2 linked regions of the Butyricimonas faecalis genome follow. Each later gene encodes a partner of the first gene's protein in a complex. Links are inferred from orthologs where the notes say so. Each region holds a gene or a part of one and is shown on either strand. Other genes may lie near its edges.

Region 1 (16,150 bases):
TCAACATACCGATCGACCATCTCTCCCCGTTCACCACTTTCCACCTCGTGATGAATCGTCTCTCCCGCCATCCCCCGAAGGGCGCTTTTAAAGATGGAAGTAAACATCTTAATCTGGTATTCGTAAAAGCCCAACGCCTCCCTCGTCCCATCCGCCACCAAATGCAGGAACGCATCCTCCAGGAAAACAAAAGGCGTCCATTCTCCCCGCGCGATCTCCTCCAAGGTGTAGATCGGGGTAATCAAACGCACGTTGGATTTCAGATCCCGGTAAAAAGCATCCTTGGGATAAGTCGAGGCATTAATATCCAAACTATGAGGTACGAAAAACCACGTGTTCATTCTGAACTCGTTCTCTCCCTTGTCCCGATCGACATAATAACCGACCTTACATTCCAAGGAGTAGCGATCATGCAACTTAACTTGAATATCTATCATATCACAAAATTACAACGCAAGGTACGAAAAAAAATAAGGAATTTATATACGAATTTACAGCAAATTAACCCCCTCCCTCCTTCAGCGTTTTGAGCCCGGGAACCCGCCTCGAACCGGCTTGACACGAGGTGATGGAAGAGTTGGAGCATGAAAACAAGTAAACCACACTAGAATTCGGAAAGAAGTAGAAAAGGTTTCCGTGTGAAATCATCCGGCATTAAGTCCGATTTAATGCACGAAATGAAAATAAACACATGATTACATCCGGATCACTACCGTGTAAAACGCTATTAGAACGCTATTAAAACCCTATTAAAACGCTATACGGAATAGCGTTTTATCAAGGATTTATAAGCATACTAAAAATCTTGTAACCGGAAGTGATCTGCTAGTGATAATGATTTGCAATTCTTTTTTTCAATTAAAACATTTTATTTAGATTTGTAATTCAGGAGTTATTGTCTAACCTAAATGATGTATTTATGAACGAACGAGCATTTCCCTCTCATAAAAAAATGATCATGATAGGCATAGTGTTGTTGTACATGCTTTTTTCCGGATGCGAGGAAAAAGCAGATTACAGGGCAACATGTACAGTCCCGATCGGACGTTTGTTATTAAGCGAGGAATGGTTGGAATTAGGAGTAGTACAAATGAACGAAGTTCAAGAAAAATGGATACGCATTTTTAACCCGACTCAAAAACCGGTTTCCCTATCCATTATGGAAAATCCAGAGGAAAATACCGGTTTAAAGGTAACATACCACAAAGGTAAAAAGCATGTGCCAGCAACACAAACGTTCATCCTACCGGGAGGACACGTGGATTCTTTATTAGTGACATTCTCACCACAACATGATAATCCATATGGAGAATTTCTTTATGCCGAATATCTCAAATGTGACGGCGAGATTCTGATGACCGGAATAAAAGTTAGCGGTATCGTAGTAGATAATTTTGAAAACGTATTACCGGATAAAGCTCCACGCGGAATATTAAACCAAGATTCCATCACGTTCCAGTTTGATCAAGGTAAGCAGGTTCCTGTTGCATTTGACGTGGAAATTCGAAATGATGGGTATTCGAATTTAATCGTGAGAAAAGTAGAAGTAACATGTTCATGTGTAATGACTGAACTCAATGATACTATAATTGCACCAGGGAAATCCTCCACGTTACACGCTAAATTTACCCCAGAGGGATTAGCCGGTTCGTTCTGGCAAGAAATCCGCCTAGTAACAAACGACCCTACAACTCCCTTAAAAACCGTGTTTATCAAATGTCATGTTAAAGAAAAGTAGATGAAAAGAAATTATACATGTTTTCTCCTCAAAAGGAGATTTATAGCTTACTTGTGTGTCGGGCTTGTAATAAATTGCACGCCATCAGCACGCCAAAGGACATATTACGAGCAATTATATGCAGATTCTGCATTTATAACTTGTGAAGGAGATTTAAATAAACCAGGAGTGATCGACCAACAAGAAACGGCTTACATGAAAGCACACCAACGCATGACACGTCATTTACGATACAAGGATTCGCTATCATGGGATTTCACGGCAAAAGAACTGAAAATATCTGATGACGTGTATGACTACTTAACAGGATGCTGGAAACACGAGAACTCACTATTACGAGGAGATAACCCACATATCCATGGTAGATTCATTCTAAAATTAGTACCCACCGGACATGTTTTATTACCATCGCGGGAAAAATGTTCAAGGGAAGATTAAAAGGAGACCATGGGAAAAATTACAATTTGATTCGTCCAAAATGAAAAGTTGCATTGCCGAGTTGAATCCGCATAACATGAAAACAACATTATTAACATTAATATTGACAATTATTGCACTAAGTTCAAGTGCACGGTCGTTCCCCAAGGATACTCTTAGAGGGAAGAACGCTAGTTATCATCGGGAATTCATATTAAGCGCGATTAAAATGAGAAACATCCAAAACAAGGACACCTCTAGTTTTGTGTATTTTGATGATGGTAAACAAGTGTCAGAAGAATACTGGCCGACAAGTGAACCAAAATTCAATTCTAAATATCCTATGGAGGTGTTTAAAGACTTTCTGACTCCACAGGAGCAAGATCAACTAAAAACAGAAAGAGGAATATTGGGATTATTGGTTGTTCTTGATAAAAATGGAAATATAATTGAAATAGAATTCACATTCTCGAAGAAAAATCCCGTGTTATCTCAATTTTCTGCCGATAGATTCTTCGAACTGGAAACAAAATTTAAAAAATTATTAAAATGGGATATTGATAATAATGATAAGAAAATAAAACATCTAAAATTTTTGTTAGCCATAAGTATTTCGGAATCAGCTCGAATGTAAAATAAACAGATAGCGAGAAAATAAATTTGGGCAAAATTCTACGTGACGAAAGGCAGTGCGAAACGCAGAGAATCAACCATGCCGTCATGAAAGCGTTGAATTTCCAAATCATCGGTTTTGCATATCGTCAAGCCTACAGAGGGCGAACTCTATCGGAAGGAATACAAGCGAAGGTTCACCACCGACAAGACTGATGACAAGAAAGCAGATTTCAGCTATAGAATGTACCGAATATTTTATCAGCAGATGGAAAAAACGGAAAAGTTCAGAGCCTTTTCAATTTTTTTAGCTAATTTTGCAAATGAAGAGGAAAGGTCCTCTCAAAGGACATATTAGATTAAAAAAGAAGCGTTATGCCTATCTTGTAGTTTGAAAACGTAGGAAATTTTCAGAAGAGTATATACAAGGATTTGCATGGTGGTTCTTACGCTATAGCGTGGACTGCTATTACTACATCTGTATACGGGTTTCCTACGACCTTCAAACTAAGACGTGGCATTGCAGTTCCACGCTTTCGGTGTTTTTAAAGGTCTTTGAGGAACTGGAAAGACACTTTTCATCAGTATGAAAAAGAAATTTATCGAGACGGGAACCATCCGTAAGGCATGGATTGCGTGCTCTATTATGTGTGCTTGCATGTTCGGGTTGTCCTCTTGTTGGGATGATTACGACAATTCAGAACTCAGAGGCGACATTGAGAACCTTAAAAATCGGGTAAAAACCCTTGAGGAATGGCAAAAATCCGTCAACACGGACATCCAATCATTGAAAAGCCTTGTCGAAGCCCTTGAAGACAAGGATTATGTTACAGCAGTGACACCTCTTGATGATGGAACGGGCTACGTCATTTCATTCCTCAAAAGCGGTAATATAACCATCAAGCACGGAGAAAAGGGCGATAACGGAACAACGCCCGTTATCAGCGTAAAGCAGGACACAGACGGGAAATGCTACTGGACGCTGAATGGCGAGTGGCTGCTTGACAATGGAAACAAAATACCCGTAACCGGAGAGAAAGGCGACAAGGGGGACAAAGGTGAGGACGCTATCACTCCGCAAGTTCGCATCAACACAGATACAAACGAATGGGAAATCTCGACCGATAACGGCACAACTTGGGTTTCAACAGGGGTAAAGGCCACCGGAGAGAAAGGCGACACCGGAGCACAAGGTGATAAAGGGGATTCCATGTTCAGCAGTATCGACAACTCGAACGAAGCTTACGTAGAATTGACGCTTGCCGACGGTGTAACCAAAATCAAACTGCCGAGATATGCCGCTTTCTCCATCGCTTTCGAGAGCGACGAAGTGTTCTACGCTTCGCCCTCCGATAATGAATTGACACTTGTTCTCCCCGCCACTCTCAAAGAAAGCGATTATCGTTCCATCATAGCGACCGTAACCGCAACAAACGGAGCAGACGTGCAGGCACGAAGCTCCGAAAGCCGGTGGAATGTTACCGTAACGAAACCCACATTCGGAACAGACGGCGTACTGGTAGAAGGGAGCGCAAAAGTTACGATAAAGGGAACGGAGAATACTCGCCTTGCCGACACTTATTTGTTGCGCGTGGCTCTCGTGGCTGCAAACGGAACGGAAGTTACCGCTTCCCGGTTGATTAAGTATTTCGATGGTACGGTTGCGGAAAGCCAATCGGATATAACGGACAATACCGTTAAACGTTTGGCATGGAAAGGTGATATGGCTGAAGACGATTTTGCGTATATCCGGAATAATATGGCTTCGACTTTGGAAGTGCTCGACCTTTCGGCTACCACGTTGACAGAATTGCCGTATAGGGCTTTGGCTTTTTACAGCAGCATGGGGCTCAGCGACAACACAACGCTGAGAGAGGTAATCCTGCCGGAAGGACTGAAGACTATCCACAATTGTGCCTTCGCCATGTGTAAGGCCTTGAACAAATTGAATGTTCCCTCTACAGTTACAACGCTTGGAGGTTGGATATTGGAGGGTACACCTTTGACATCTTTCACTATTCCTGACGGCTTGACCTCCTTGTACCAAAGTACGTTCTACAATAGCGACATTGTAGAAATCCGTATTCCGGCAACGGTAAAGGAAATTCCTAACTGGTGTTTCACTCTCTGTGAGAACCTGGAGCGGATATATCTGCACGATGGCATTACGTCTATTGGAGAAGGAGCATTCTCATCCTGCCCCTCCTTGGACCACATTACCATTCCCAAAGGGGTTACCGTACTGTCGAAAGACTTGTTCGCTTCTTGTCATGGATTAAGGGAGGTCTATCTGCATGATGGCATAACGGCAATGAAAGAAGGTGTTTTTTATTGCTGTACGTCGTTAACCTACTGCACCTTTCCCGATTACGGGCAAAACATTCTACCTGACGGTTTGACAGAAATAGGAAAGAATTGCTTTTATAACACCGCATTAAAGCAGATAAATATGAGCAGAACGCAAATCAAAGACATACCGGACTGGGCTTTCTACACATGCGAGAACTTGAAAGAAGTTGCATTCCCATATGATTTGGAAACGATTGGGAACTATGCGTTCAGTGGATGCCCGTTCACATCCATTACGTTGCCCGCGTCTTTAACGGAAATAAAATCATGGGCATTTAGTAGTTGTAACAACTTGCGCTTCGTGGAATGTCGGGCGACTACTCCGCCGACACTGAATGATGGAGCATTCCCCACTAATCAGATGTCTCGTCTGACGGTGCCGACCGCATATATAGATACTTATAAGAGTAGTTCTTGGAACGATTATTTCGAGAATATTGAGTAAATAATCACGAATCCTATCGGAAGAACTTTAAGACGGGTTGCCTTTGTGCTGCCCGTCTTTTTTTAACGTACACTTTGGTATATCTTATAAATTAATTAAATTTACATTGAGTTATTTGACAGCATAACGATTGAAAATCGTACGGTTGCCAATTCGTTATCGCTATTTCTCAAATAATCAGCTAAATGCTTATTTCTCAAATTGTTGTGCTAGACCGTTAAAAATCTAACATAAAAATTAAATGAAAAAATGAATATCATGAAAGTAACATTATTAACATTAATATTGACAGCAATTGTCTTAAACTTAAACGCACGATCATTTCCCAAGGATACTCTTAGAGGTAAAAACGCTAGTTATGAACGGGTATTCATATTAAGCGCAATTAAAATGAGAAATATTCAAAACAAGGATACCATTCCTAGTATGTATTTTGATGATGGTAAACAGGTCCCAGAAGAGTACGGGGTAAATAGTGAACCAAAATTTAATTTTGAATATCTCATGAAGATATTTAAAAACTCTTTCACACCACAAGAACTAGATCAACTAAAAACGGTAAGAGGAACATTTGGGATTTGGGTTGTTCTAGATAAAAGCGGGAATATTATCGAAATGGAATTTTCATTTGCCAAGAAGAATCCCGTGTTATCTAAATTTTCTGCTGATAGATTCTTTGAAATGGAAACAAAATTTAAAAAATCATTAAAATGGAATATCATCGGTAACGATCAAAAAATTAAACATCTAAAATTCATGTTTGCAATAAGTATTTTTCAATCAATTCAGATGTAAAAAGGGCTCACGTGCAAAAATAGGTGGAGCACTCAGAAAGTGTTATGCGAGTTAATAAAAAAAGACGCTCTGATGATCAGAGCGTCTATTTTTTGTCGAGATGACTGGACTTGAACCAGCGGCCTCCACGTCCCGAACGTGGCGCGCTACCAACTGCGCTACATCTCGTTCCTGTTTTGCGAGGGCAAAGATAATAAAAGTATCAATTATAATCACTATATTTGTAAAAAATTTTATCGCATAAAATATTTTTCTTCAGATATGGACTCAATTAGACAAAATAAAGTTGGTCGCTTAATCCAACGGGACCTAAGCGAAATGTTTCAGAAAGAGTGTAAAGAATTCACCGCAGGCGCCATGTTATCCGTTACAGCAGTGCGAGTTAGCCCGGATATGTCGTATGCCAGAGTTTACCTTAGTATATTCCCATCGAGCTTGACGGAAAAGGTTCTGGAGAGCTTGACGGAAAAAAACAAAAGCATTCGTTTTATCCTTGGAAAGAAGATTGGCAAACAAACACGAATCATCCCGGAGCTCAAATTTTTCGTGGACGATAGCCTCGATTACATCGATAAAATCGATTCTCTGTTGAAACAATAACCCGCGTCCACGATGAATCTGTCGATATTCATTGCACGGAGATACCTGTTTTCAAAAAAGAAACAGAATGCCATAAACATCATTTCCATCATCAGCATGGTCGGTGTCGCAATTGGCACTACGGCTCTTATTGTCGTACTCTCCGTGTTCAACGGAATCGACACGCTCCTCACGGAAGCTACCGACTGTTTCACCCCGGACCTTACGATTGCCCCGGCAAAAGGGAAATTCATTACGACCGACACGATTCTAATTCATCGACTAACTCGTATGCCGGAAATCTCTTCCTGCGATCCCGTCGTGGAAGAAAATTCTCTCGTGAAATTCGGGGACAAGCTAGTTCCGGTAGTTGTAAAAGGAGTCGATTCGACTTATGCCGAACACGTAAATATACGCCCTTCCATTGTTGGTGGTATTTACTCTCTCGAAAAAGACGGTAAACCAGCCGTAGTCATGGGCTACGGTATTGCCGCAGCTTTAAAAATCAGATTGGGCAGCCTCTCCCCCGTCACGTTCTACTACCCGGATCGAAAAGCTTCCTCCGCATCAAGTTCTGCACTAAACAGCCAACAAATATATCCTCTCGGAATATTCTCGGCACAACAGGATATTGACGGTAAATACGTGATCACCGGAATAGAAACAGCAAGGGAGCTATTCGGAGTTCCGGGACAAATCTCTAAAATAGAGATAAAGCTAAAAGACCCGGACCAAACGGAGTCATTAAAAAAAGAGCTATCCGTGCAATTACAACCGACGTACAAAGTGGAGGATAAATATGACTTGAACCGATCCTTTTATGCCATGATGAAATCGGAGAAACTGGCAGTCTTCCTAATCCTGCTATTCATCCTGTTAATCGCATCCTTCAATATTATCGGTTCTGTATCAATGCTCATCATTGACAAAAAAGAAGATATCGGGATTTACCAGGCTCTCGGGATGAGCAAAGAAAAAATAACCTCGATTTTCACGTTGGAAGGTAACTTGATTACCGGACTCGGGGCTTTGATCGGACTGGTTCTAGGTACTATATTATGCTTGTTACAAGAATATTACGGGTTTATTACACTCGGCAACGGGAGCTACATTGTCAGCGCGTACCCGGTAAAAGTCATCGCATCGGATATTCTGATTATCATGGTCACGGTGATCACCATCGGTTATCTGGCCTCGCGTTTCCCGGTAAAATATCTCGTAAACAAAATCGTCAAATCATAAATAAGAATCACACCATGTATCATAAACTTTTAACGCTCTCACTTTTATCCCTAACGTTCGCCCTACTTCCCTTGATGTCAAGAAGTCAGGAGAAAGAGCATGTTGTTTTAATCGAAACCAACATGGGAAACTTAAAAGCAAAACTATACAACGATACCCCCTTGCACCGGGATAATTTCATCCGGCTGGCAAAATCCGGCCATTATAACGGGACATTATTTTATCGTGTTGTTAAAAATTTCGTGATACAAGGAGGTTCTTCAGACAGTCGAAATGCCATTGCCGGACAAGCCATCGGCTACGGTAAAGGCGTCACGATCGACGCGGAGATCAAGCCTCACCATTATCACAAGAAAGGAGCCCTAGCCGCTCCTCGCCAACCGGACCGGGTAAATGTCTTCAAAGAATCGGATATTGCACAATTCTATTTCGTGGTCGGTAAAAAATACACGCCGGAAGAACTGGACAAAATCGAGAAATCAATAAACGTCCCCATTAAAAAAGCCATCCAGAAAAAGTATTATACACCGGAAAAAAAAGCTATTCTTGACACCTTGAGGGCGCAAAAGAAAGTACCTGAATTCCGGGCTATTGCGGAAAAGATCAAATCGGACATCAATTTCGAATGGGAAAACAACACGGACAAACTCTACATGGATGATGAAAAAAGAAAGGCATACACCACGTTAGGCGGAGTTCACCACTTGGATAAAGAGTACACGGTTTTCGGAGAACTCATCGAAGGCTTCGATGTTCTGGATAAAATTGCCGCTCTACCCACGGATAGACAGGATCGTCCGTTCAAAGACGTAAGAATAATCAGTGTAAAAATAATAGAGTAACATGATACCACGCAAATACTCCTTACTAGGGAGAAATATTATCTGGGCAGGAGTAATCTTTTTCTTATGCGCCATTCCATCAGATTCGATTCCTGACCCGAAACTGAATATCCCTCATCTTGATAAAGTTGTGCATTTCGGGATGTTTTTCATCATGTCAATTTTCCTGTGTAGCGAACTCCGTTACCAAACCCAACTATCTTTACGGAAGATTTACATGATCACCATCAGCTTCAGTTTTATATACGGGGGACTTATCGAAGTCCTGCAATTCAAATACTTCAACCGGGGTGGAGATTGGTGGGACCTGTTTGCCGATGTCCTCGGGGGCGTGGTCGGCTGTCTGTTATACCCCACGGCGAAAAAACAGAAAGACAAATTTGTTGATTACCTATACAAGAAACTAAAAAACCGGAAAGTATAACCACTCCGGGGAAAATCTTGTCCATTAAAATGGAAGATTACAAGACTTTTTATTAACTTTGTCCACCAAAGATTTCAAATTTTGAGAAGATGTTAGACAAGATAAAACAACTCAGTGCTGAAATAGCCGGCTTCCAGGCAAAGAGCCTAGAAGAAGTAGAACAGTTCAGAATCAAGCATTTAAGCAAAAAAGGAACTATCGCTGCTCTCTTTGATGATTTTAAAACCGTACCCGCGGATCAGAAAAAAGCCATGGGACAAGAATTAAATGAATTGAAGAACACGGCTTTGGCAAAAATCAACGAGTTGAAAGAGTTACTTTCTAACGCGGAAGAAGATGTAAGCGGCATAGACTTGACGATGCCGGGAGATCCCTTAAAATTGGGAACCCGTCACCCGTTAGCTATCGTGAAAAATGAAATTCTGGCAATCTTCAATAAACTTGGATTCACCATTTCCGAAGGACCGGAAATCGAGGATGACTGGCATAACTTTTCCGCGTTGAACTTCCCGGAAGAACACCCGGCTCGTGACATGCAGGATACGTTCTTTATCAGCAAGAATCCGGACATCGTGCTACACACGCATACTTCATCCGTGCAAGTGCGAGATATGGAAGCTCACCGTCCCCCGATTCGCTTGGTTACTCCCGGAAGAGTGTTCCGTAACGAAGCAATTTCGGCCCGGGCACATTGTATTTTCCATCAGATTGAGGCTCTTTACATCGATGAGAATGTTTCATTCGCCGATTTAAAGCAAACACTTACCTATTTCGCGAAAGAACTTTTCGGACCGGACACGCAAATTCGTCTCCGTCCGTCATACTTCCCTTTCACGGAGCCATCGGCAGAGATGGACGTTTCCTGTACCCTATGTCATGGAAAAGGTTGCAACGTGTGTAAGGGAACCGGATGGTTGGAAATTCTCGGGTGTGGAATGGTTGACCCCAATGTTTTGGAACTAAATGGTATAGACAAGGAAAAATATACCGGGTTTGCACTCGGTATGGGTATCGAACGTATCACCATGCTAAAATACGGCATTAAGGATATACGCCTCTTTTTCGAGAACGACATCCGTTTCCTTGAACAATTTTCGGCCGCAGGCAAATAATATATAAACACAACACAAGAGAGATGAGGATGTCGGTAACACGACTCCTCATTTTTTATTCGCAAACACCGGTTGCTATGAAGAATTTAGTCTTTCTATTCCTGATCACCTTTTCATTCGGAGCTTTTGCTTGCTCTCCCGTTGATTCCGTGCATCAGAAAGATCAAACTTTGTTAAAACATTTTTTCGAATACGCCAATCAAAAGGAAATCAACAAACTTCCGCTCAACGAAAAAGTAGTCGCCATCGGACGCTATTTTCTCGAAACGCCTTACGCAGGAGGAACTTTGGACATCAATCCCCAAGAGGAACTGGTTGTCGATCTACAAGAATTTGATTGCGTGACTTTCGTCGACAACGTCATTGCCCTGGCACGACTAGATAAGTACGAAGAAGAAAGTATTCCTCAATTCCAAAAGAATTTGCAGGAAATTCGATACCGGAACGGGGAAATAGTCGATTACACGTCACGTCTACACTACTCTTCCGACTGGTTATACGAGATGACCTGCCGAAATATATTGGAAGATATCACGAAAGAAAAAGGGGGTATTCCTTTTCCCAATAAAGTATCATTTATCTCTCAAAACTGGAAAAAATACCCGGCCCTAATACAGGATTCCACCCTCGTAACAAAAATAATTGATATCGAAAAGGCAATTAACGGCAGAGCGTATTACTATATCCCGAAAGAAAAAGTGCTTCCTTTCGCGGGACAAATCAAAACCGGGGACATTATACTGATCACCACGAAGAAAAAAGGGCTCGACACGGCTCACGTGGGCATTGCCATTGAAAATGAGGGACAAGTATACCTGCTTCATGCCTCGGTATCCGATAAAAAAGTGTCCATTACGACGGAAACACTTCCCGACTACCTACAACGAATCACATCACATTCTGGCATAATGATCGGGCGTCTCATCAATTTTAAATCTAATTAACATCCACAAAACCGAGTAATACGTATATTTGGTAAAATTATTGTTATAAACTTTTACAAGAGCACACAATGTGATCGTGGAAATTGAATAAAAACTTAAAACAACGGAATATGAGAAGAATATTTATCGGAACACTTGTTGTGTTGACCATTGCTTTGATTAACGGATGTGCTAATCGAAAAATCACACGGGTAGACCCGAATGAAACCATCGACCTTAGCGGACGCTGGAATGATAGTGACTCGCGGCTTGTTTCCGAGGAAATGATCGGAGACGTGCTTACCTCTGCCTGGCTTCCCAGATACACGAAAGCAAACGACAAACGCCCGGTGGTGGTAGTCGGACTGGTGGAAAACAAAAGTCATGAACACATCAACTCTGAGACTTTTATCAAAGACATCGAGAAAGCAATTATCCGGGATGGTAACATCCGTTTGGTCGTTGCCGGAGAAAAACGGAATGAACTTCGAAAAGAAAGAGCCGAACAACAAGATTACGCGTCACCGGAAACCACCAAAAAGTGGGGGAAAGAACTGGGTGCCGATTTTATCTTGCAAGGAACAATCAATAGCATTGTCGATGCATACAAGAAACAAAAAGTCGTAACTTACCAGATCGACCTGCAACTCACGAATATCGAGACCAACGAGGTTGTCTGGATGGGAGACAAGAAGATCAAAAAACAAATCAGTGACCGAATACTGTAATCATTCCAACGGATGAAAATATCGTTACCTTCTCCAACACCCCTTAATAAAGGGAAAGAGTGCTCACTCATCACATCTCCCCTTCCCGAAGAAGGAGAATTGGAGAAGGTAAATCATTCATTCTCCATTTTCAACGTTCAATTTTTAATTGTTCTTCTCGTTTTTCTCTTCTCCGGATGTGCCACCTGGTACCAGCGAACGGCTGATTTCCAAGCAGCCGTCAACATGGGAAATTTCGAGAAAGCCAATAAACTGCTTGACAAAGATAAAAAACAAGCCACGGGCAAAAACCGTATTCTCTATTATCTCAACAAAGGATACGTGGAATTCATGCTTGGCAATCCCACCCACAGTAATCAATATTTCGAGACAGCCGAAAACCTGATCGACGAGTATCACAGTAACGTCGGAGCCGAAGCGGCAGCCTTGATTACCAACCCGGAAGCACGCCCTTATCGACCGGAAGATTTCGAAGTTATCATGATTAACTTCTACAAAGCCTTGAATTATATCGACTTGAATGACATGGAAGGCGCCTTGGTCGAAGTCCGCAAAATCAATATCAAACTCAACCGGTTAAATGACAAGTATCCCGATAACAAAAACCGGTATCAACGAGATGCTTTCGCCCATTTATTAATGGGACTGATCTACGATGCCACGGGGGATTACAACAATGCTTTCATCGCTTACCGAAATGCTTACGAGATCTACCAGTCCGACTACATCAAAAACTTCGGCGTGAAGGCCCCGGAACAGCTAAAGCAGGATTTGATGCGTACCGCCTATAATTGCGGTTTCATGGCAGAATTGAAACAATACGAGAAAGAGTTCAACACGACATACACACATACCCCAACGCCTGCTAACGGACAACTCGTGTTCTTCTGGCTGAACGGTATGGGCCCCGTGAAAGCAGAATGGAGCGTAAACTTTGTCAAGCAAAAAAGAGGAGACGGAGCTGTTGTATTTCACAATGAAGCTCTCGGACTCTCGTTCCCATTCTTTTTCGGCTCAAGATACAGCGATAACGAGAAGCAAAGTATTGCCGACCTGCAAACCCTACGTGTTGCCTTCCCTAAATACATGGAACGTCCCCCGCTTTACGCCACGGGAACTCTCGTGACAGGGAGTCACTCGTACCCGCTGGAACTTGCCGAAAATATCAATGAAATCGCGTTTAAAACCTTACGGGATCGAATGGTACGGGAATTTTCAAATTCCCTTCTCCGGGTGGCTGCCAAAAAAGGACTGGAGTATTCCGCCCGCAAGCAAAACGAATGGCTAGGCTTTGCTGTCGGCATTGCTAACAGCCTTACCGAAAAAGCAGATACCCGCAACTGGCAAACACTACCTTATTCCATCTCCTACACCCGCCTGCCATTATCCAACGGAACAAATAATCTCACGCTTCGCTTGAATGCCCGAAACGGTTCTCAACACACGGAACAATTCTCCATCGAAGGCGGTGGACGTAAAACTCGCTTCCACGTATTCCAATCCATGGATTCCAGACAATACTAATGATCCTTTTACAAGCTCCCCCACCTTACAAACGTAAAATGAGGGGAGTACCGAAAAATGACAATAATTTAAATTTGTTATCAATAACCTTTTATATTTACATCGTATATTTCGTCAAACCCTGTATATTCCTGAACCGACAACACTCTCCCGGACAAAGGATCCAACTCTATACTATAAAGAATTCCTGAACCGGAAGTTCCTCCATACGTGCCGACCACCATCTCCACGTTAGACTTATAGTACACATCATTATTGTTCCCAGAGAAAATATCCGGTTTCAATATTTTCATCATGGTAATATTACCATCAAACTGGACTTTGGCATTATTTGCCGTCATCAAGGGTTCGGGCTGAATAGTTTTGCCGTTATCTACCGTGAATCGATACACTCCTTCCGGTGTTGCAAAATAACACATGTTCATAAAAGTACTCCCAAATGCCCAATCAATCACACGATTATTCTTTACATCTTCTACATGCATCAGGTCATATTTGAATTTAGGTGTCTCCGGAGCAGTCTTCACCGAAACATCCATCTCTACCATGAAATACTCGCCGTCATCATTCTTCATCACGGCAAGTACGTGGTCTCCCAATCCTCCGAGATCCATGTGAACCAGATCTGCTTTCATGTCTCCGGGATTGAATGGAGCATTTACACTCCCTGCTCCAACGGTAGCATCCAAGGCTAGAAACTTATTAAAACTATTTAACCCGGCACTTCCAATGACAGCGACGAAACCACGTTTTGCCCGGTCAAATAACAGGGCCCGAAGGATATCCCTGTACGTGTGATGAGAAAAAGGCAAAATACGAGGATCAAAATCATATTCATGATCAGCAGCTGCATACAAAGGCACGGCGAACAACACTTCTGTCGACGTTTTTTTAAACACGTCCCCGCCATCGAAGGCCATAAACGACATGCTGTTGATCACCACATTCTCCGGTTTCCCTTGATTTAAACCGCCATTAAACAAATCATTCCAACTCCCGTTATTCAAAAGGCTTTTGCTATGGGCCAGAACAGCCTCTTTATCCGTGACAGCGATCACGAAGATGTTCTCAGGATATCTATAAGAACTCTTCGTGCAGTTCTGAATGATCCATTGTCCACGCCCATCGATTTTTTCACCAGCATTGGCATTCGAATAAAAATGTGGGTAAACTTCCGGAGCGGCAGAAGATTCCGGTTTAACAATTTGAAATTCATCCGCCACGACAATCCCGATATCCGACGAGATACCATCACCATGGAGTATCATCGCCCCGATATGACTTAATTGAAAGTCAAGTTTCACGCTTATTGTTTCCGAATAAAAGTGGCGTCCCGTACTATTTTGTGTCACGTTCAGACGTAGTGAATAGGTACCCTCTCCCGGCAACAACGTGTCGTTATAGAGACAGGTATAATCCAATTCTTTCCCCCTATACACGGGAAAATAACGACTCCAATAATTATCACCATCCTTCCCGTAAAACTCCCACTCGTAAATCAAATCGGTTTCGGGAATTGTTGTCTCGATTGTCGGGGATATCTGCAATTTTTCTCCGAAAAGACAAGAGTAGGTTTTACTTGGTAGCGTAATAGAAAGACTATCCAAGGTCTTGTAGTCGTAATTCCCCTTGTCGTCATAACAACCGTAAAGGAGAAACAATGTTAAAAATATAATATATAATCTACTCATAACTAACCTATTTATTTACTTCCTGATTCAAATTGAATAACACTCTCGTCTTCAGGATTATATTTCACGTTGTTATCCTTGCAATAGCGATTCAATTTATAAATAGCGATTCGCACATCATCATCATACCAACTCTTCACGTTCTCAAATACCTTCGTGGAGCCTAATACCTGATAAATAATCTCCAACTTCTTAACGGAATACTCTCCAAGGTGATAGTTATCCCACCAAGAGGGTTGTGTCCACAAGTTTGACACGATCACGGCATTGCGCAAGTGATCCTCCTCGCCGACCTCGAATTCCTCAGAAGCTACCACCTCGAAACTCAGCGTATCATTCGCTATGTCGAGATTATCTGTTTTGTACACTTTTATCAAAGCATCTCCCCTCTTCTTCCCCGCGGGAATAATTGCCGACACAATCTCATATCGCGAACCCGGATTCGAAGGACTTCCCCCCAATCCTTTGATAGCTATATGACGATCAACATCAGCCAAGCGCCCGGCTATCGTAATACCTAACTTCACAACCCCTTCAGTCGTTCCTTCCGGTTGCGTCGTGAAAGAAAAAGAAACGGTATCGTTCCTCATGTAAAAGCTTGCTCGCGGCTTAGCACTCCACGTCTCAATCTCACTCTTCGAGCACGCTCCTGCCACGAAGAGCATTGCAATTATGATCCATATATTTCTCATCGTCTTCTATTTTTTATCATTTTTCCCGTCCTGCCGT
Region 2 (16,457 bases), 2.2 Mb from region 1 along the record:
AAGTGATGAAAAAACGATACTTATTTTTAACATTACTCGGGGCGTTTATGCTGTGTGCCTGCGAAGAGTGGGTGGAATTAAAACCGGAAAACTCGGTTACCTTCGAGAATGCCTTCGACACGGAAAAAGACATCGAAGCAGCCTTATTCGGGGCAGAACAAAGCCTACGAGTAAACATGACCGCTGCTCCCTATTCGCCAGAAATGCGAGGTGAATTTTCAGACTATCGTTCTAGTTATTCCGAAGACCTTCTAAAAGAAGAAAATCCCATATTATACGTTGCACAATGGAGTTGGAATTATAATGTAATTGCAGCAGCCAATGTTGCTTTACCCTATATCAACCAAGTCGAAATGCCACAAGAGAGACGGGACTTTTACAGGGGTGAAATTGCTTTTTTCAAGGCATTCGTTTACCTGGATTTGATCCGTCGCTGGGGAGATTGCGTGATGATACAAGATGAAGTGGAGCTAAAACCCATTGCTAAAACAAGCTGGCCCAAGGTGGCAGATTATGCCATAACGTTAGCAAAAGAGGCCGTACGTCTTCTACCGGAATGGGATGAACTGAAAGAATCCGACGGAGCTTCTGTCACCCATCGGGCTCGGCCATGCAAGGGAGCTGCCAACGCCGTGCTGGCCCATCTATGTGCCTGGAAAGCCGGATGTAAATACATGGCCCAACCACAAGACCGGGATTATGATGAACAACAATTATGGCGAATGGTCGATTCAGCTTGTACAGCAATTATCAACAGACAAGACATTTATGATTTAGAAGCGACACCCGATGAGGTTTGCACCAAAACATTCGTAGACGGGGGAAAGGAATGTATTTTCGAGAGTGTATTTCGAGGATATTGGAATGAATTTGACGAAATGAATGAAAGTAACACAACAAACCCGGGACGAAACTACGAAGCCTATCCGGCCATCCCCGGCAGCAAAATAGGAGATAACAAAAAAACAACGTACCGAATATTAAATTCAACCGTTCGGGAAATGTTTCAAGATTATACCGATGGAAATACCCCTGTTACCGATTTACGCCGGTTTGCTTGGTTCTATGACTTTGAAAATATGGAACAAGAAGACGAAGAGATTACCGGAGGATATGCCTATCCTTACAAATGGCGTTACGCCCGGGTGGCCACGGAGGGATTCATGGCCGGAGAATTCATCAACTTCGACCAAAACAAAATATGGTGGAGACTGGCTGACATCTATTTGTTACGTGCGGAATGTCGAGCCAGATTAAACGACCGGACAGGAGCTATCGCTGATTTGAATAAAATCCGTGATCGGGCAAAAGCCAAACGTTACAATGAATCCGAGTATGACGGTAATCTACGCTACGCCATATTCAAAGAACGGGAAAAAGAATTATTGATGGAAGGCAGCCGCTATTTCGACGTGTTACGAAACGGGTATTACAAAACGGAACTTTACGGAAACTTCCGCAACGTTTCAGATCAAGACGTGGTTGACGGTGTGTTTTTCAATGCATTAGAAAACACCTTATTCTGGGATAATCCATTGATGAGACAGAACACCTATTGGCTAAAAAGACAATAACAGAACACAAACAAAAATGAACATATCATGAAAACAGGATTAAATATATGGATATACTTTTTGATTCTTGTAGGATTTTCAGCTTGCGATACAAAACAAGACTGGTTTGACTCCGGAATCAGCTCTCCCTATCACGATTGTAGTATCATGGAATATTTGCAGAAGGATACGGCAAACTGGAAACTAACCGTAGAATTGATAGAAAGAGCGGAACTCACAGATCTTTTCGAGGGGAAAGATCCGAATTACAAAGAAATCACGTTCTTCGCACCCCCTTCCCTATCCATTCTTCGGTACGTGTGGGACAAAGCATCCGGAAAAGAACAATTTCCCGGGGAGCCGGATCGTTGGAGAGCACTCACGGAAGAGGAAAAAAATCACCCGGAGCATCTTGTTCAAGCACTTGACAAAGATTGGTGCCGGGAAATGGTACTACGCCACGTTATTAAAGGCAAACATCTGAAAGACGAGATCGCTTTCCGAAATCGGGATTACGAAATTGAAGCGGAAGAACAAACCGGGGGAACAGATTTTACCTGCGAAAGCGGAAACAAATTGCGGGCTTACCTGGAAAAAACAAATTATGGTGGAGTTGCAGATGCCGGAGCAATTTTCATGTATCTCTACTCGTTTGATGCCATGGAAATGGTTCCATTGGCCTCTCCGGATATTCAACCGTTAAACGGAGTGGTACATGCACTAAACTACAATTATGTACTAGGAAGAATCTAACGTGGAACTTAAAATTTAAAATCATGAAGAATCTAATTATACTGGGAATACTCGTTTTTGCCGCTTGTCTGGGATCGAGTTGCCAAGACGTAACGATCGGTTTTTTGCAAACAGAAGATGCCGGTTATAATCCCGACACGATGGTCGTAAAGAAAGAACTGGACACCACTCCTCCTCAATTACAAGAAGTGGATAATCCGCTTTACTATGAATTGCTGGAAGAAAACCCTGAATTTTATACCCCGGAACTATTGGCCATTTTAGGCATTTTCCCCACTCAAATTATAGAAGTCGGTGCCGGAGAAGATTATCAACGGGCACAATGGGGCACGCCGTGGGTAAGTAACCCGATTGAAGGAGTGGACGGGACTACCCAGATATACGTTTCCATAAAAGAGATCAAAACGACAACGGGAAACGCCGAAAAGATGTGGGAATACTTGAAAGTATATGGTGACGGGACTTTCGAAGTGCCTTTAGAACATGATATTCCCGTCGGACGTTATCTGATTTCTCTGAATTTCAGAAACGAAGGATACTCCAAAGATGTAAACGATTGTTTTACGATCATCGTGAAATAATGTTTACCGTGAATGGGTGGAATTTCTTCCCCCATTCACATTTAATATTATAATTATTTACAAAGACATAAAGAGATGAACCGAATGGAAGTATTGCGTCCCTACTCACGCGACACGTCCTACCGTTAACAAGGCCTGTTTATACCCTATTAAATAAAATATACTAAATTTTCAACAAATATTATTCATACTTATATTATACCAACTCCCATTCAACTCCTATTCATTTCCCATTCAACTCCTATAAAAATAAGAAATGAATTATAATTCTATAATAATTATAAAATAAATATTATGTCATTACTATATCATATAATTAATTTATAATACACACACAGGTATTAAATCCCCATATTTACCCGGTGAATACCAACGGATTACAGGTCATAAACAAAAATATCGTCCACGACCTCACTTGAAAAAAGAACCAATATTGATTTAGTAATTCACGATCAAATGATTAAACCTTCACTTCCCCTTTCACAATCAACTGGATCGTGGGTTGACGGGGATCATTACAAAAGAGAGTGATGACTTTACGTTGTTTACCGTTTCGCCCGGCAGAGTGAAAGATGACATTTAGGTCCATTTCTTTACCGGGAAGAAGCACTCGTTGACTAGGGAGTACCGCGGTACAACCGCAAGTGGTTTCTATTTTACGGATGATCAAGTTACGTTCTCCAACATTTTGGATTTTAAAAATCATCTTGGCCTCCTCTCCTTCTCGAAGTATTCCGAAATCACGTTCCGTCGAGTCCACCATGAAATGAGGGGCTTGTGCTTTTTCTTCCTCGCTCCAATGTGCAAAATCCTCCCGTACAGGTACATCAATCATAAACCCGTAATCGTAATCCACCTCCCCGTTTATCATGAAACGCATCACATTATAATAATTACCTAACATGGACTCATTCTTTAAACGTAACGTCACGATTAACGTGTCACAAGTTCCGGATTCTACGGTATATCCTCCTAAATTCCAATCCTGCCCAGAGTGCCCTATCTTCCGACAGGTGATCTCCGGGAAATGGTTAAAACCTTCCAGACGAATCCCCGCTTTCGTGGGATTGTACACCAGCACCGTGTCGGCATACTCCTTATCGATATATACCTCACTCCAACTTGCCTTTTCCTTACTGAAAAACAAATCTCCTGCCGGGTAAATACACTTTTTAGAAGGCTTATCTGCAGAACAAGCCCCTAATAAAAGGGTGATAATGAACCATCCAAGTGCTTTCATCTCTATTCAAATTTAGAAAATCAAAATTACTATTTTTATCAGGGAAAATGGAAAATACCCTCTGAAAAATGAAAAAACGAAAGAAAGAGGCGGGATATAGATAAAAAAATCCTAATTTCGTGCCAATTTACATGACACAAAAATGCGTAATTACGATTATATCATTGTTGGGAGTGGTTTAGCGGGTCTTTACACGGCCTATCGTGCATCTGCCTATGGGAAAGTTGCACTTTTAACTAAATCAAATATTAGGGAAAGTAATTCTTATTTTGCCCAAGGAGGTATTGCGGCTGTTACCGGAGAAAATGACGCCCCGTTATTTCACTTTCAAGACACGATCACGGCAGGAAGAGGTTTATGTGACTACCCCGCGGTGAACGTGCTGGTAAATGAAGGACCTGCCCGCATACAGGAGTTAATCAATGACGGTATGCACTTTGACACGGAAAATGGAGAACTGGCTCTAGGCCTAGAGGGGGGGCATCATCAGAAACGAATCCTCCATGCCGGAGGAGATGCCACTGGAAGAATGATCACGAATTTCGTTATTGACAAAGTAGAGCATTGTCCTACCGTGGAAATATTCGATAATCATGCCGTCATCGCCCTGTTACAGGATGAACACGGATGTTACGGTGTCAGATGCTGGGATTTTAACGAGAACCGGGAAGAAGTATTCACGGGACACAACGTGTTCCTGACTTCCGGAGGGACCTCAGCCATCTATAAACGAACGACCAATCCTCACACGACCATTGGTGACGGTTTGGCGCTAACCTATAATGCCGGATGCGAAATCGTGGATATGGAATTCATTCAATTCCACCCCTCTGCAATCTACACGCCTACCGGAGAAGCCTATCTGGTAAGTGAAGCGGTACGGGGCGAGGGGGCATACCTGTTAAATCAACAAGGCGAACGCTTTATGGTGGGAAAACACGAATTGGCAGAACTTGCCCCACGAGACATCGTGGCCCAGTCCATATTCCAACAAATGAAAGAACACCACGAGGACTACGTTTATTTGTCATTAAAACACCTTGATCCTAAAAAGATCAAGAAACGTTTCCCCAACATCTTCGAGAAATGCGCTGAATTGGGTATCGACATGACAGACCGTATTCCTGTTGCTCCTGCCGCACATTACACCGTGGGCGGGGTGAAAACGGATCTCACGGGACGTACGAATATCCCACACTTGTACGTGTGCGGAGAACTCGCCTCATCCGGTATCATGGGAGCCAACAGATTGGCATCCAATTCACTGATAGAATGCTTGGTATTCGGAAAACGTGCGGTAGAAGACTCCGTACACAACCGACGAGAAGCCACAATCCCGGAAACTACACCATTATTCTCTCTTAATCATCAAAAATTAGAAGCCTACCTATGTTTAAAAAACAAGGTTGCCGATATTATGACACAAGAAGCTGGCATCATCCGTACGGAAAACGGATTACAGGAAGGACTGGAAAACTTGCACCACGTGGAAGAGACCGAAATATTCGAAGAGAATGAATACTATTCGTTGGTAAGTAAAAATTTACTCACCGTCGCCGAATTAATTATCCGCTCCGCCCTCTTCCGTAAGGAGAGCCGAGGTGGTCACTTCCGTTCCGACTACCCCACCCCGAATGACAAATACGTGTGTCATATCATTCAGCAAAAGGGTAAAGAAATCAGGACGACACCGGTAATTAGGAAGCTAAAAGATAAAAGTTAAAAAAGTAGGAAATTAAGAAGCATCGGCCTTGTGCGGTTGGAATCTAAAATTTAAAATCTAAAATCTAAAATTAATATATGTACGATTCGCTCATAAACAGACTCATCGACCTTGCCATAGAAGAAGACATCGCAACGGGAGATATTACGACCAACGCCATTATCCCGGTATATGCTAAAGCGGTTGCCGAAATGAAAGCAAAAGCCGACGGTGTTATTTCCGGACTGGAGATCGCGAAACAAGTATTTGAAAGATTTGAAAAAGATATAGTATGGGAACCTCTTGTTACTGACGGAACTGCCGTAAAGAAAGGGGATATTATCCTGCGCATCGAGGCTAGCTACCGTACGCTACTTTGCGGAGAACGGTTATCATTAAATATTTTGCAACGGATGTCCGGTATTGCAACTGCAACCTCACACTACATGAAAGAATTAGCAGGAACACATACTCAACTATTGGATACCCGAAAAACAGCTCCCGGCTTGCGAGTACTGGATAAAATGGCCGTACACCACGGAGGTGGTTCCAATCATCGGATGGGACTTTACGACATGATTATGCTGAAAGACAATCATATCAAAATTGCCGGAGGTATTCCCAATGCCGTGAAAGCCGTGAAACAAAATCTTCCGCTAAGTATCAAAGTGGAAGTCGAGACCACAAATTTGGAAGAAGTTCAACAAGCCATTGATGCGGGTGCAGATATTATCATGCTCGACAACATGAGTAACGAAACTATGGCAGAAGCAGTAAAACTCATAGCAGGCAGAGCCAAAACAGAAGCTTCCGGGAACATGAGTATTCCTCGTCTGAAAGGCGTTGCCGCTACCGGAGTTGATTACATCAGTGTCGGAGCCCTCACTCACTCGGTTACGGCGATGGATATTAGCATGAACATTATAAAAATGTAGAATGTAAAATTCAAAATATAGAATGAGGGTAACACTCTAAATTTTACATTCTAAATTCTAAATTAATATTTATCTTTGAAGCCTCAAAAAACAACGTTATGACGCAGACAGAGATTATCGACAGGATAAAACAACTCAAGAAAGAGAAAAATGCCATTATTTTGGCACATTATTATACGCGTCCTGAAGTGCAAGACATTGCTGACTATTTGGGAGACTCCCTAGGACTTTCTCAGATGGCAGGAACCACGGAAGCCGATATTATTGTCTTTTGCGGTGTGCATTTTATGGCAGAAACAGCATCCATCATCTCTCCCAACAAGAAAGTACTAATCCCCGCAGAAGGTGCCGGTTGCTCCTTAGCCGAAGGCGTAAGCGGGTATGACTTGAGAGAATGGAAAAAAGCAAACCCGGATGGCCTCATTGTCAGCTACGTGAACACCACTGCTGAAGTAAAGGCTTACACGGATTATTGTTGCACCTCTTCCAATGCCTTGAAAATCGTGCAAAGCCTGCCGAAAGACAAAAAGATTCTTTTTGTTCCTGATAAGAATCTGGGAGCCTATATACAAAAGGTAACCGGACGTGAAATGGAAATTTGGAATGGAGATTGTTGCGTACATAACAAGATTGACACCCAGATGGTACTGGATAAATTAGAAGAATATCCTGATGCCGACGTGTTGATTCACCCCGAATCCAGTTGTTCACACGATGATCGGATATTAAACCATCCTCGTGCTTTCATGTATTCCACGGCAGGAATCATCAAACATGCCAAGGAATCCCCGAAGCAACAATTTATCATTGCCACAGAATTGGAAACCATTCATAAACTCCAGGCGGATAACCCGACCAAAGAATTCATCCCGATTCATTCAAAAGCCATATGCGGCCAAATGAAGAAGGTAACATTGGAAAAAGTTCTCGAAGCCCTTGAAAAAGAGCAATACGAGGTACGGCTCCCGGAAGACTTAAGAGCAAAAGCTTGGTTACCCATTCAACGCATGTTAGACCTTAGCTAAAAGAACTCTGGAATCATCGTTTAAATAAAATGTACGGGCCCATGTGGCCGAAGCCTAAAATTTAAAACCTAAAACCTAAAATTAAAATATGAACGTATCACTGAACTGGTTGAAAGACTATCTAAAGATCGACCAAAGCACTGAAGAGATTTGCAAAATTCTGACAAGTATCGGACTGGAAGTTGGCGGGTACGAAGAATTTGAAGCAATAAAAGGGGGATTAAAAGGATTGGTCATCGGTCATGTGTTAACTTGCGAAGCACATCCCGATTCGGACCATTTACATGTGACGACTGTTGATTTGGGCACGGGTGAACCGGAACAAATCGTCTGCGGAGCACCTAACGTGGCCGCAGGACAGAAAGTTGTCGTTGCCACCGTAGGAACAACCCTTTACAAAGGTGATGAAGAGTTCGTGATCAAGAAATCAAAAATACGAGGTGTAGCCTCTAACGGTATGATCTGCGCTGAAGACGAAATCGGTGTCGGAACCGACCATGCCGGAATCATGGTACTACCCGAAGATACCCCGGTTGGAATACCGGCTGCAGACTATTTCAACGTTTACCGGGACACGGTTATCGAAGTCGATATTACCCCGAACCGGATTGACGGAGCCTCACATCTTGGTGTCGCCCGTGATCTAGCCGCTTATTTACAACAGACACAAGATGTTCACTATACTCTTCCCTCCGTGGAAACTTTCCAGCCGGACAGTACGGATGCTAAAATCTCCGTACGGGTGGAACGTCCCGAAGCCTGCCGTCGGTATGCCGGAATATGTATCGAAGGAGTAACCGTAAAACCTTCTCCGGAATGGTTACAAAACCGGATGAAAGCTATCGGATTACACCCGATCAACAATATCGTGGACGTGACCAACTACATTCTTTTCGGCTTGGGACAACCTTTACACTCTTTCGATAAAGACAAAGTAAAAGGAAACGAGGTTATCGTGAAAAGTGTTGCCCAAGGAACTAAATTCACAACTTTAGACGGAGTGGAAAGAGAATTACACGAGGATGACCTGATGATCTGTAACAGCGAAGCTCCCATGTGTATCGCCGGAGTTTTCGGTGGACAAGAGAGTGGCATCTCGGATACGACAACAAACGTGTTCTTGGAAAGCGCTTGTTTCGATCCGGTATTCGTTCGCAAAACAGCTCGCCGTCATGGCTTGAACACGGATGCCTCTTTCCGTTATGAACGGGGAACAGATCCGAACATCGTGATCTACGCGCTGAAATTAGCCGCCATGATGATTAAAGAAGTTGCCGGAGGTAAGATTACTTGCGCTCCCATCGACATTTACCCGGAACCCGTGAAGGATTTCGAAGTGGCTATAAAATATGCTCACGTAGATCGTCTGATCGGTAAAAAGATTGACCACGAGGTGATCAAAAACATTCTCCGTTCTCTTGAAATAAAGATCGTGGAAGAGTGCGAAGACGGGCTTTTGTTGAATATTCCTCCATACCGTGTCGACGTGCAAAGAGAAGCAGACGTGATCGAGGATATTCTTCGTATCTACGGTTTCAACAACGTGGAGGTTCCTGCCAGCGTGAGATCCACGTTAAGTTACTCCGAAAAACCGGATGACTTCCAATTGAAGAATATCATTTCAGACTTGTTGGCAGCAAACGGATTCAATGAAGTAATGAATAACTCGTTGACGAAAGCCAGCTACTACGAAGATTTCAAGAGTTTCGATACGGCAAAGACAGTCATGTTATTCAACCCGCTTAGTGCAGACTTGGGGGCTATGCGCCAATCCCTTTTGTTTGGTGGACTGGAAAACATTGCTTACAACATCAACCGGAAAAATCATAATTTAAAGTTATTCGAATTCGGTAAAGCTTACACGTTCAACCCAAAAGATGGTATTGACAACCCGCAAAAACAATACAAGGAAGACAACATGCTCGCCCTTTTCATCACGGGAAGTAAAAACATGACAAACTGGAATGCCAAAGAGACGAAAACAGACTTCTTCTACTTGAAAGCGTATTGTGAAATGATATTAAACCGTCTGGGACTTCACCCCGATAACTTGAAAATTGATGCCACAGACAAGGATATCTTCCGGGAAGGACTGACGTACAAAGTTGGGGATAAACATATCGTATCCATGGGTATCTTGAGTAAAGCTCCGCTGAAAAAAGCAGATGTCAGTCAAGAAGTTTACTATGCAGAATTTTCATGGGAAAATATTTTGAAGGCCATCAAGAATCTCAAGGTAACCTATACTCCGCTACCGAAATTCCCTTCTGTAAAACGAGACTTAGCCCTGCTACTCGACAAGAAAGTCACGTTCAAGGAAATCAAGGAAACGGCGTTTCGTACCGAAAAATCATTATTAAAATCCGTCACGCTATTTGATGTTTACGAGGGAGAAAAACTCGGTGCAGACAAGAAGTCTTATGCCGTTAGTTTTACTCTTCTGGATGAAGAAAAGACGCTCACGGACAAACAGATCGACAAAATTATGAACAAGTTGATGGGTACCTACAAGCACCTGTTCAACGCCGAAATTAGATAGTTACAAGCCTACAGGCTACAAGTTAATGTTTAACTTGTAGCCTGTCTTTTCAATTTTCAATTGTATGAAATCACTTCTCCCCTCCTTTATTCTTATTCTTCTATACTTTATTGCTGAAGAATTTTTTGGTCCGAAAATAGGCTTAATCGCCGTAATCATATTAGGAGCCGGAGAGTTTTTCTATTCATGGATTAAAGAGAAGCGTATCAACAAGATGACACTCTTCAACACGCTGTTTTTCATAGCCCTTGCAGCGGTCAGCGTGTTACTCGAAGGAACTTCATTTGAGAGGATACAACAAACCATCGTAGAAGCAGCTATGTGCGTTCTAATCGGGATATTTGCATTTTCGAAAGCGGATATGACCCAAACATTACCGGAATCATACCGCAAGACATTACAGATTACCCCTGAACAGCAAGAAGCCATGCACCGGATGCTACGCCTACTATTCTATCTGCTCGTATTGCATACCGTCCTAGCTTTCACTTCTGCCTTTATCTTTGACGAAGAAATACACCAATTCATAGAAGGGCCTTTATTGTATATCTTGATCATTCTATTCTTCCTCACGTTGTTTGTCAAGAATAGGCTACTTGCCAAAGCTGCCAGTCAAGACGAATGGTTACCTATCGTGAACGAGAAAGGTGAAGTAGTCGGCAAAGCCACTCGTAGAAGTTGTCATTCCGGTTCCATGCTCCTGCATCCCGTCGTGCATCTCCACCTGATCAACGAACAAGGGAACATTTATTTGCAAAAACGCAGTATGAAAAAGAACTTTCTTCCCGGTATGTGGGATACTGCCGTGGGTGGACACGTTGCCCTAGGAGAGAAAATAGAAGATGCCTTAAAACGGGAAACTTTTGAAGAACTAGGTATCACGAAATTCAAGGCCCGTTTCCTTGGTTCTTACGTGTGGGAAAGTTCCCGCGAACGAGAACTTGTATTTCCTTTTCTTTGTACCTCTCATGACGCCATTCACATCAATAATGATGAAGTTGATGAAGGACGTTTTTGGTCACGCAAAGAGATAGAACAAAACGCAGACACCAATATCTTTACCCCAAACTTTTTACACGAATACAATCATCTATTGAAAAAAATTAAATAACCTTAATTCATAACCACGTAAACCTGACCTGTTTGGTATTTAACCACCCGAATACCTTTTCCTCTCTCGATAAAAGCACCCGTGTCGGACACGGCATCATACACCTCGTTTCCGATCATTACCTTCCCCGCCGGGCGTAAATCCGTGAATGCCATTCCCTCTTTACCAATCACCTCCTTTGCCGCCATATCCACGCCCACGAAACCATCCTCCACTTTTTGTTCTGCATAAAGGGCAAAATTCAATCGCCTAGAACCAAACAATTTCCTGCTCAACCAAATACTCCCGAACAACGAAAGCAACGAACAACTCACCACGAAAAACAATGAACGAATAATAGCACTTGTGAAATCCGGCAAGAAATCAAACGTGAAATCATCAATCCCTGCTAATACCAACGACGCCACCACGCAAACAATTCCCAGTACCCCGGTGACACCGAAACCCGGTATCACGAATATCTCCAGCAACAGCAGGATAATCCCCACCACAAACAAGATCATCTCCACGTAATTTGCCATTCCTTCCAAATACAACGGGGCAAAATACAACAAACACGCCGTTATTGCCGCCACCAACGGGAAACCAACTCCCGGCGTCTGCAACTCAAAATAAATTCCCCCGATAATAATCATGATCAGAATCCCTTGCACGATCGGGCTGATCAAGAACCCGATAAACCGATCCATCGTCGTCGGTTTATACTCGTGCAACTCGTAATTTGCAACTCCTTCTTTCTGCAACACTTCTGCCACATTCTCCGCAATCCCGTCACAGAACCCGTATTGTATCGCCTCGTGCGGAGTAAATGTTACCACTTTCCCACTATCCGTTACCCCCTCAATCACAACCCGCTCATCCACCATAGCTTCGGCAATCCTTGGATCCCGTTTCCAACGAATCACCGTCTGGCCATTCTCCGTCACGGTATCTTTCCCGTGCGCCTGAGCCGTGGCCCGAATCATCGACCGCATATATGACTGGTATTTATCAGGCATGGCTTCCCCCGTTTGGTTCACGACTGTTGCAGCACCTATATTCGCCCCTTCCCGCATGTAAATACGATCACAGGCAATAGAAATCAACGCCCCTGCAGAAGCAGCATTGTTATCAATAAACACCCATACCGGTTTCGGATAATTCAATATTAAACTACGCAGAGAATCGGCATACACGACCATTCCCCCGTACGTGTTCATATGTACCAAAATAACATCCGCATTTTCGTCCGTGGCTCGGTCAAAAGACCTTTTCACCAATCGCCATATGCCAGGACCGATTTCGTCCTTAATATCCACCCTATAAACCACTTCCCGTCTCTCCCCTAAGCCGCCTTTTTCCTCTCCCGCAAACATTGGCAGATTACCCACCAATAAAATCAAAATTACCAGCCACTTTCTCATCACAAATATCTTTTACTTGTTAATATTTTTCTCGTTCAACTGTTTCTCCACAACTACCGTACCCGCCACAACCGAAAGCAAGGACACGAAACTGCAAACCACGATACTCGCCCACGGGATCATCAACGACAAGGCAAACACCGCCCCGACCGCCGTTACCGTTCCCGCATTGCGTCGCATATAACGCACGCTCTCCTTTACCCGGAAACGCTTTCTCTCCACGGCATAATCCATGAAAGCAAACCCGTAGAAATAAGCACCTACCCCAAAAGTCAATATAGGCATAACCAATCCCACTAAAGGAATAAATGAACCGAAAAACAACACGATGGTCACGAGTAACTGCAGTACCATACAACGCAATGAAATCGCAATTCCCCGTCCGATCTCCCAAACCAATTGTTTCAGATTAAACGGGTACTCCCGTCCCGACACGATAGCCTCTGTTCGCTCCGAAAGCCACGAGTAAACAGGAGACATCACCATCATTACCACGTATCCTCCAAAGGAGATAAACAAAATATAGTATAGGAAACGTGTCAGCAACCTCGCCAAGAACCCAGCCACTCCCGACATCCATTCCAGCCATGTTATTCCCTCGATCCACCCCGTCACTTTTGCCTCGATCACCCCGGAAAGCCCATCACCCAAATACCCCACAGCATAATTACCAACCACGAACAATGCAATAACGATTACCACTGGGAAAAGCATAAAATACCACAACTTACAGGAAAACAACAAATTTATCGCCTTCCCATATGCCTGTATGCCTCTTGAAAAATCTCGTGCAAAACTCATAAACTGTGTATTAAAATTTCCGTAAATTTAAACAATTTTCCGCAAACATCAAGGCAAGATAGTTGCCTTAAGTTCATAAACTTTCCAGACCTTATGAACTTTACAAACTATTTTGTACTTTCGCGAGAGAAAGTAAATTCCTTGATTTAACAATAACGCGAAAAACAAATAAATATGCAAGCATTAACAGCAATTTCGCCGATTGACGGCAGATACAGGGATAAAGTAGATAGCCTGGCAAACTACTTTTCCGAGAGTGCCCTGATTCGTTACAGGGTAATGGTTGAGGTTGAATACTTCATCGCTCTCTGTGAGTTACCGTTACCACAATTACGAGGATTTGACCATGCGCTGTTTGACAACTTGAAAGAAATATACCTGGACTTTACCGTCGAGGATGCCCAAAAGATTAAAGACATCGAAAAAGTAACCAACCACGACGTAAAAGCTGTGGAATACTTCATCAAGGAACGGTTCGATGCGCTGAACCTCCACGAGTACAAAGAATTCATACACTTCGGGTTAACTTCACAAGACATCAACAACACGGCAGTACCCTGTTCTTTCCGCGATGCCATTCACGACGTGTACTACCCCGTGATTGACGAACTGATTGCCAAACTCGAAGAGCTGGCCGAAGAGTGGAAAGATATCCCCATGCTGGCAAAAACACACGGACAACCGGCATCTCCAACCCGCTTGGGCAAAGAGATACGAGTGTTCGTCTATCGTCTAACCAAACAACTGGAACTACTGAAAAAAGTAGCTTGTTCCGGTAAATTCGGTGGTGCCACCGGGAACTTCAACGCCCACAACGTGGCTTACCCTGAGATTGACTGGACGGCATTTGCCAACAAGTTCCTCACCGAAAAACTAAAAATAGAACGGGAACAATACACCACCCAAATATCCAACTACGACAACTTTGCCGCCGTGTTCGACAACCTGCGCCGCATCAATAATATCGTGGTGGACTTGGACCGTGACTTCTGGACATATATCTCCATGGCCTATTTCAAACAAAAAATCAAGGCCGGAGAGGTTGGTTCGTCAGCCATGCCCCACAAGGTAAACCCGATCGATTTCGAGAACTCGGAAGGTAATTTGGGTATAGCAAACGCCGTACTTGACCACCTCAGTAACAAGTTACCGATCTCCCGACTGCAACGCGATCTCACGGATTCCACCGTACTACGTAATATTGGGGTTCCTTTGGCACACACGATTATCGCTTTCAAATCCACACTGAAAGGATTGAATAAACTGATCATCAACAAACCGGCCATCGAAGCAGACCTAGAAGACAACTGGGCCGTGGTAGCCGAGGCCATCCAGACCATACTCCGCCGCGAGGCTTACCCCAACCCGTACGAGGCATTAAAAGCACTTACCCGTACCAACAGCAAGGTAACCCAAGCCTCCATCGCTGAGTTTATCGATACCCTCGACGTATCTGTCGAGCTGAAAGAACAACTGAAACAAATCAGCCCGTCAAACTACACGGGGAAACTATAAACAATTGAAAATTGAAAATGGAGAATTGAAAATGTATATTCTATTCTCATTTTCAATTTTCAACTTTCAATTTTCAATTATTATGCGTGATTTCATACAAATACTGAAGAGGTTCATCCCTCCTTACAAGGCCCGGCTTGGGAAAAATATATTTTATAACATTCTTTCTGCCGTATTCGGTTCCATATCATTCGTGCTACTCGCACCTGTGTTGAATATTCTTTTTGATGTAACAAAAGACGTCACGGAGCTCATGCCTTTCGAACTAGACAAGGAGGTTTTAATGAACAACTTCAACTACTACATCACGCTTTTGAAAGAGTATTTCTCTGCCCCGACAACCTTGTTGATTGCCGGGGGATTCTTCGTGGTAGCCGCATTATTTAAAACCGGCTTTTCCTACCTCGCTGCCTACGAGATCGTGTATATCCGGAACGGTGTGGTTCGTGATATCCGCCGGAAAATATACCAGAAAATCCTGTCCTTACCCCTACCTTTCTTCTCCGAGGAACGCAAAGGAGATATTATTGCCCGAACCACGGGAGACGTACAGGAAGTGGAGAACTCGATCATGAACTCTCTAGAAATGTTTTTCCAGAACCCGATCATCATCCTGATCTACCTCTCTGCCATGGTTTTCATGAGCTGGCAACTAACCCTATTCGTATTGGTACTGTTACCAATCATGGGAACTCTTATCGGAAAAGTAGGAAAAACACTGAAAAAACGCTCCAAGGAGGGACAAGACAAAATGGGCGAAATCCTCTCGAACATCGAGGAAACCCTCTCTGGTTTGCGCGTGATCAAGGCATTCAACGCCGAGCACAAAATGGATACCCTCTTCACCACACACAATGAACAATACCGACGCATCATGAACCGCCTCATGTGGCGACGTTCTCTCGCTCACCCGATGAGCGAATTTCTCGGTACGATTGTCGTGGTGATAGTCGTGTGGTTCGGTGGAACCTTGATCCTAAGGCATAGCCCTATCATGGAAGCCTCGGACTTTATCGCCTACATCGCCCTATTCTACTCGATCATCAACCCGGCAAAACAATTCTCCACGGCGTTGTACAGCATCCAGAAAGGAGCCGCCGCCATGGATCGTATCGACCAGATATTAAATGCAGAATCGTCCATTCAGGAACCCGAACACCCGAAACCATTAAAAGAATTCAACCGGGAAATTAAATACCATGACGTCAGTTTCGCCTACCGCCCTGACCGGATAGTCTTGAAAGACGTGAATGTCACGATCGCAAAAGGTAAGACCATTGCCCTCGTCGGACAATCGGG

The links.
Region 2: the proteins of pheS (region 1) and pheT are in contact, whole or in part, in a crystal structure (PDB 6P24), measured with the Escherichia coli proteins. The link is inferred for Butyricimonas faecalis from one-to-one orthologs.

What each region holds. Positions count from the first base shown.
Region 1 is NZ_CP032819.1:3,231,216-3,247,365, reverse strand. What follows is about bases 8,766-11,543. They hold pheS (phenylalanine--tRNA ligase subunit alpha), read left to right. Parts: upstream 8,766-9,532; coding sequence 9,533-10,555; downstream 10,556-11,543. Other genes in these bases: D8S85_RS13805 (N-acetylmuramoyl-L-alanine amidase-like domain-containing protein), read left to right, coding at 10,633-11,499; D8S85_RS13815 (VanZ family protein), read left to right, coding at 9,021-9,443; D8S85_RS13820 (peptidylprolyl isomerase), read left to right, coding at 8,766-9,019. Also shown: D8S85_RS13865 (hypothetical protein), read right to left, coding at 1-437; D8S85_RS13860 (DUF1573 domain-containing protein), read left to right, coding at 959-1,738; D8S85_RS13855 (hypothetical protein), read left to right, coding at 1,739-2,176; D8S85_RS13850 (hypothetical protein), read left to right, coding at 2,253-2,789; D8S85_RS13845 (leucine-rich repeat protein), read left to right, coding at 3,354-5,561; D8S85_RS13840 (hypothetical protein), read left to right, coding at 5,820-6,356; 30S ribosome-binding factor RbfA, read left to right, coding at 6,618-6,956; D8S85_RS13825 (ABC transporter permease), read left to right, coding at 6,969-8,177; more of D8S85_RS13820, read left to right, coding at 8,192-8,765; D8S85_RS13800 (penicillin-binding protein activator LpoB), read left to right, coding at 11,610-12,206; D8S85_RS13795 (COG3014 family protein), read left to right, coding at 12,219-13,730; D8S85_RS13790 (PKD-like family lipoprotein), read right to left, coding at 13,811-15,421; D8S85_RS13785 (DUF4843 domain-containing protein), read right to left, coding at 15,433-16,113; D8S85_RS13780 (RagB/SusD family nutrient uptake outer membrane protein), read right to left, coding at 16,130-16,150.
Region 2 is NZ_CP032819.1:1,063,573-1,080,029, forward strand. What follows is about bases 7,518-10,602. They hold pheT (phenylalanine--tRNA ligase subunit beta), read left to right. Parts: upstream 7,518-7,877; coding sequence 7,878-10,328; downstream 10,329-10,602. Other genes in these bases: nadA (quinolinate synthase NadA), read left to right, coding at 7,518-7,789. Outside these bases: D8S85_RS04665 (TonB-dependent receptor), read left to right, coding at 1-2; D8S85_RS04670 (RagB/SusD family nutrient uptake outer membrane protein), read left to right, coding at 6-1,574; D8S85_RS04675 (hypothetical protein), read left to right, coding at 1,602-2,306; D8S85_RS04680 (hypothetical protein), read left to right, coding at 2,330-2,887; D8S85_RS04685 (DUF1573 domain-containing protein), read right to left, coding at 3,348-4,127; nadB (L-aspartate oxidase), read left to right, coding at 4,270-5,850; nadC (carboxylating nicotinate-nucleotide diphosphorylase), read left to right, coding at 5,928-6,764; more of nadA, read left to right, coding at 6,863-7,517; D8S85_RS04710 (NUDIX hydrolase), read left to right, coding at 10,903-11,439; D8S85_RS04715 (NfeD family protein), read right to left, coding at 11,442-12,842; D8S85_RS04720 (EI24 domain-containing protein), read right to left, coding at 12,855-13,643; purB (adenylosuccinate lyase), read left to right, coding at 13,818-15,158; D8S85_RS04730 (ABC transporter ATP-binding protein), read left to right, coding at 15,241-16,457.